2 regions of the Exiguobacterium sp. K1 genome follow, and region 1 is predicted to be linked to the other one. Evidence: riboswitches for the same ligand, from Rfam matches in the RefSeq annotation. Region 1 holds a riboswitch; the other holds the start of a gene.
The links. Region 1 has a riboswitch for S-adenosylmethionine ahead of N7U64_RS07180 (methionine ABC transporter ATP-binding protein). Riboswitches for the same ligand answer to the same signal wherever they lie in the genome.
Positions count from the first base shown of each region.

Region 1 (3,179 bases):
CTTATCCGCCGCACCGATCGTCCGGTACAAATAATCGGAACAGACCGGCGGCACGACATGATCCTCGGCAGAATATAAAATAAGTGTCGGAATTTGAATTGCCGCAAGGGCTGACCGTGTCTCCTTAATCAGTCGTAACAGTTCCGAAGCGCAGACAGCGGGGACGAAATCATAGATGATTTCAAAAGCCGACTGTTTAATATCAGGCGCACTTTCCGGCAGATAGACCGGACAATCGGTGAACGATAAGGCTTCATAGGCAGGGACGGACAAGGCGGCATTGATGGTGATGATTCCTGCGACCGGGAGACCTTCAGCGGCAAGTGACAGGGCAAGTGTTGCCCCCATCGATTGGCCGACGATGAAGACGGATTCGCATCGTCCCGCCAATTGTTCAAAGCCGTCCCGGACGCTCTGCTTCCAGTCATCGGCCGTCGCCGCTTCGAATTCTCGCAGATCCGTCCCATGCCCGTGCAGGCGTGGCGCATGGACGGAAAAACCGTGTGCGGCGAACTGTTCTCCTACAGCCCGAACACTTTGCGGCGTTGCATTAAAACCATGACAGAGCAAAATGCCGACGGATCCGCGTCCTAAGGAAAAGGCTTCGGCACCCGGTATAACAGGATAAACCATACTCATCATCTCGTCCTCCATTTCAAAAATAAAAACCCGTTTGGCTTTGGACGCAAACGAGTTTCTCGTGTGTATCATCCAAAGCAGCTGCTTTGCTGGTCGGAGCACCTTGCCGATCGGCAGGTTGCCGTGGAGTCCTAGAGCCAGGTCTCTCGTCCACTCTTGATATATCGTATAGGAATTGTCGGATTAATCATTGAGAAGATGATAGCATTGACGGAAAGGGATTGTCAAACTCTCTTTAATGGCATCAAAACTTATGCAAGGATCCGGTTTGTCCCGGGACAGCAATCGATATGGGTCATATGGTTTATTTTTGAAAATATGGTTGACCTTTAAAAGATCTTTCTGTAGTGTAAAAATTAGTTTTACGACATAAGTTCAACCGGCAACAACACACATACGAATTTCATACCGCAACACTTATCCAGAGAGGTGGAGGGACTGGCCCTACGAAACCTCGGCAACAGACTCATTATGAGCACTGTGCCAATTCCATCAGACAATTGTCTGAGAGATGAGTCGAGTGGATTCTGCCATTGTGCGGATCCAGGTCTCTTCTTGTTTCTTAAGAAGAGACCTTTTTTGTATTTTGAAGGGGGAAAAAGTGGTGATTACATTCAAAAATGTAAAAAAAATCTATGAAACAAATGATCAATCGATCGCTGCGCTGAATGGCGTGGATCTTGAAATCCGAAAAGGCGAAATCTTCGGCGTCATCGGTTTCAGCGGAGCCGGGAAAAGTTCCTTATTACGTTGCGTCAACCTGCTTGAACGGCCGACATCCGGCAGTGTGACGGTCGATGGACAAGATTTGACGACACTGTCGGCGAAGCAATTACGGGAAGCGAAGCAACACATCGGGATGATCTTTCAGCACTTCAACCTGCTGGATTCGAATACAGTGTTTGCGAATGTCGCAAAACCCCTTGTCTTAAAAGGTGTCAAAAAAGATGAGGTCCAGCGGCGGGTCACGGAACTGCTCGAGTTCGTCGACCTGGCAGATAAAGCCGATCATTATCCGGATCAGTTATCGGGCGGGCAGAAACAACGGGTCGGCATCGCCCGGGCACTCGCCACCCAGCCGTCGGTCCTGTTGTGTGACGAAGCGACTTCCGCCCTCGATCCGCAGACGACCCAACACATACTGCGTCTGCTGAAGCAAATCAATCAGGAATACGGCATCACAATTTTACTGATTACCCATGAGATGGGGGTCATCCGCGAGATTTGTGACCGGGTCGCCGTCATCGAAGCCGGTCAGCTGATTGAATCGGGGACCGTGTTCGACGTCTTCTCAAATCCGCAGACGGCGACGGCGAAAAACTTCGTCCGCTCTGTCATGCAGGATGAGATTCCGGCCTCGGTTCAAAAAGTCATCGACCAACGGGATGCCGGCCATCACATCTACAAAATCAACTTCCTCGGGGCAGGGACGGGACAACCGCTCTTATCGCAGGTCGCGAAACGCTTTGATGTCGATCTCAACATCCTGCACGGCAGCATCACGGAACTGCAAAACATCCCGTTCGGCAGTCTGCTCGTTGAACTGATTGGCGATGCGGCAGAAATCAAGCGGGCACTACAATATATCGATCAATCGGATGTCATCGTCGAGGAGGTGCTCGCAGATGCTAGTTAATTACACGGACATCTGGACTGCTTTTCTGCAGACGTTGACGATGGTCGGACTGTCATTACTCTTCTCGACATTGATTGGTTTACCACTCGGGATTCTGCTTGTCGTGACACGCAAAGGAGCGTTGCTCGAACAAATTCCGTTCTTCAATGTCTTAAGCGGCATCGTCAACATCTTCCGGTCCGTTCCGTTCATCATTCTGCTCGTGGCAATCATTCCGCTGACACGTTTGATTGTCGGCTCGTCGATCGGAACGCAGGCGGCAATCGTCCCGCTCGTCTTTTATGCGGCACCGTACATTGCCCGCCTGATTGAAAGTTCATTGCTTGAAGTCGATACCGGTGTCCTCGAGGCGGCGGAAGCGATGGGGGCAACACCGTTGCAGACGATTTTCCGTTTTCTGTTGCCGGAAGCTCTCAGCTCGCTTGTTCTGAACCTGACGATTGCGACGATCGGTTTGATCGGCGCGTCAGCGATGGCCGGGGCGATCGGCGGCGGCGGACTTGGTGACTTGGCGATTACCTACGGTTACCAACGGTTTGATACGACGGTCATGATCATCACGGTCGGAATTCTCGTCATCTTGGTTCAAGGACTACAGACGACAGGCAATCTGTTGGCACGAAAAATTCGGAGACACTAAAAAAAGAGAGAAAAAAGGGAGAGATGGATGATGAAAAAAGGTTTAGCGATTGGTGCAGCATTAACGACGGTATTGTTTGCGGGATGTGCCGCTTCCGGAGAAGAAGATCAAAAGACAGTCAAGCTCGGAGTCAGCGGTTCTGATACACAAGTCTGGGAATACGTCGCGAAAAAAGCGAAGAAAGAGGGCATCACGATTGAACTCGTCAAGTTCTCCGACTACGTCCAGCCGAACCTCGCCCTGGCGGAAGGGGAGATTGATGCG
Region 1 is NZ_JAOTIT010000002.1:379,143-382,321, reverse strand. It holds gene N7U64_RS07185 (alpha/beta hydrolase) at 1-639, opposite strand, end outside; SAM riboswitch class I at 702-805, opposite strand; SAM riboswitch class I at 1,054-1,157, shown strand; gene N7U64_RS07180 (methionine ABC transporter ATP-binding protein) at 1,244-2,275, shown strand; gene N7U64_RS07175 (methionine ABC transporter permease) at 2,265-2,915, shown strand; gene N7U64_RS07170 (MetQ/NlpA family ABC transporter substrate-binding protein) at 2,946-3,179, shown strand, end outside.

Region 2 (3,179 bases), on a different contig from region 1:
AAACAAAAGACATCATCCCGGTTTCCCCTGACGAAGGCTCCCCCATGCGCATAAATCGCGACCGGGAAAGGACCGTCCCCTGGAGGATAGTATAAATCCAGCTTCAATTCTTGGGTGTGAACGGTTTTATACACAACCGTTCGCGGCGCGAGTTGGACTTCTGACAGCGGAAGAGCCGGTTCTGTCCATCGTAATAACGCACCGTAGTTGTTCCAGATGCTTGCTCCGGCCGCAGCCGTCGTTAAAATCGCTGCCCCTCCCATCAGCCAAGCGGTTTCCCGTTTCACCTCATCACCTCCGAAATTCCCTCTCGATTTCTAATCTTATTAGTCTTTTACCCGATTTATTTAGAAGTCGAACGTCTTCCCTGACTGGTACTTGACGCTTGGTTTCGGATTCGTTATAGTGAAAAGGTTCAAATCGGAATAATTACGTTTTAATATTTTTTTGGAGGGTTTATTCATATGAAAAAATTACTTTCAGCTTTCACGGTCGCCTTTGCAGGAGCTGCTTTTCTTGCTGCCTGCGGTTCTTCCGAATCCACTCAGGATGCGGCCGACCAAAATCTCCGTGTCTATACATCAACGTTCGCCACTGCAGCAATCGCCAGGGAAATTGGCGGCACGGACATCGACGTCCAGATGATCGTACCTTCGGGGGCCGATCCGCATTCGTACGAACCGACGTCTAAACAACTGACTGAAATCGCACAAGGTGATCTGTTCCTTTTAACGGGTACGACACTTGAGCCGTACTCAAAAAAAATCAAAGCCAGTCTCAAAGGCAATGATGTTCGTTTCGTCGAGACGAGCAAAGGCATCGACCTGCTCGAAGCGAATGCCACGCTTCATGAGCATGAAGGACATACCGATGACCATGCGGCAGAAGAGCATGATCACGGCAAATTTGATCCGCATGTCTGGCTCGATCCGAACAATGCCAAAGTGATGGCTCAATCCATTACGACGGCACTCGCTAAAGAAGTACCTGCTAAAAAAGCAACGTTTGAGAAAAATCTCACCGCTTTTAATGGCGAGGCCGATAAGCTTGATCAAAACTTGCAACAGGCTGTTGCTGACGGATCCAAAAAAGAACTGCTCGTGACACATGCCGCTTACGGGTATTTAGCGGAACGCTACGGCTTCTCACAATTGCCGATTGCCGGCATCTCTCCGTCGGACGAGCCTTCGCAAAAGCAACTGGCAGCAATCGTCAAGGAAGCCAAACTTCACGACTTGAAGTATATCGCTTTCGAAGAGACGGTCTCACCGAAAGTCGCACGCGTCATTCAACAGGAAATCGGAGCGGAAGCGATTACGATCCACAATCTCGAATCCGTCACGAAAGCACAGCAAAATGCTTCCTATTTTGATTTGATGAATGAAAATGTCGCGACTCTCAAACAAGCACTTCAGTGAAGTAGTGTTGACATGCAGTAAAAGATACGTTACGGTAGAAAACGTATTTCAGACAATTAAATGACTTCTTTTTATCGTGAGAGACGGAGGGACTGGCCCGATGATGTTTCGGCAGCGGACGATTAAATCGTACTGTGCCAAATCCAGCAAGCTGCGGCTTGAGAGATAAGAAGAGCGTCTTTTTCAGTAAAGACCTCCTTCTTTCTTGCGAAGGAGTCTTTTTTTGTACTTGTAGAAAAGGAGTGGTTTGATGAACGAAACGATTACACCGAATAAATGGGCACTTCTACCGTTACTTGTCTTTTTAGTTCTTTTTATCGGTGCCGGTATTTTTTACGATGACTTTTACAAGTTTCCGATTCTGATTGCGGCTTTGATTGCCTTGATTTTTGCGGCGGTCACAACAAAGGGCGGCATCAATCAGACAGTGGAACGGATTGCAGCAGGTGCAGGAAATCCGGACATCATGATTATGGTCTTTATCTTCTTGCTTGCCGGTGCCTTTTCCGGAACGGCCGATGCAATCGGCGCAATCGAAGCGACCGTCAATGCATCATTAACATTTTTACCCCCGTCCCTTCTGATGAGCGGACTATTCATCATTGCCGCCTTCATCTCGATGGCGATGGGAACTTCCACCGGTACGATTGCGGCACTCGCTCCGATCGCTCTTGGAATCCATGAAGCAACCGGTGTCAATGTCGCGGTTGCGGCAGCCGCCGTCGTTGGTGGCGCAATGTTCGGCGACAACTTGTCGTTCATTTCCGATACGACGATTGCAGCCGTCCGGACACAGAAAACCAACATGCGCGACAAATTCAGAACCAACTTCCTGATCGTTTTACCGGCAGCTATTCTGACCATCATCATCCTGGCCTTTGTCTCAGGTACAGGAAATGTTGTCGAAGCAAAAGCGTTTGAATTTTATAAACTGATTCCGTATCTGTCCGTCATCGTACTCGCCTTGTTTGGCGTCAACGTGATCCTCGTCCTCGTCGGCGGTACATTGCTGACAGGAATTATCGGGATGCTTGACGGCAGTTTCGGCTTAAGCGGTTTTGTCCTGTCGATGTCTGACGGCTTGATGGGAATGGCGGAAATCTCGATTTTGACATTACTGATGGGTGGCCTCGTCAGTCTGATCACCTTTAACGGCGGGATCGCGTATCTGAAAGAAACGCTGACGCGGAAAATCTCGCAACGCCGCGGTGCGGAATTCAGTATGGCTGCACTCGTCAGTGCGACGAATCTCGCAACAGCAAACAATACGATTTCGATTCTTGTCGCCGGTCCACTGGCAGCAGAAATCGCGGATACGTATGACATTGACCGGAAAAAGTCAGCCAGTATCCTTGATATCTTCTCTTGCGGTATCCAAGGAATCATCCCGTACGGCGCCCAGTTGCTGATTGCAGCGGAATTAACGAAAACGGCTTCCCCGGAACTGATTCCTTATCTGTTTTATCCGTTCCTGCTTTTCGTATGCGGATCTCTCGCGATTCTTTTCGGCTTCCCGCGTCGGAAAACATCGGACGCACGTCAAAAAAATGTTTCATAACAAACAGACCCGTCGCAACAGCGACGGGTCTGTTTGTCTTATTTTTTCCGGTCTTGGCGGTTGAGAATGAAGTACGCAATCGCTGGAAGCGGGAACTGAATCAGTCCTGCGCCTCCCCAGACCCATGGATTCCGCCCCGTCTTCCGTGCGCCGAGGAACAAGCATACCGCTTGTGTCCCTAACAAGGCTGCAAGGCCGGCCCA
Region 2 is NZ_JAOTIT010000004.1:239,600-242,778, reverse strand. It holds gene N7U64_RS10930 (alpha/beta hydrolase) at 1-287, opposite strand, end outside; gene N7U64_RS10925 (metal ABC transporter solute-binding protein, Zn/Mn family) at 465-1,418, shown strand; SAM riboswitch class I at 1,487-1,590, shown strand; gene N7U64_RS10920 (Na+/H+ antiporter NhaC family protein) at 1,669-2,976, shown strand; gene N7U64_RS10915 (hypothetical protein) at 3,015-3,179, opposite strand, start outside.
Region 2: another riboswitch for S-adenosylmethionine. It lies ahead of N7U64_RS10920 (Na+/H+ antiporter NhaC family protein); the one in region 1 lies ahead of N7U64_RS07180 (methionine ABC transporter ATP-binding protein).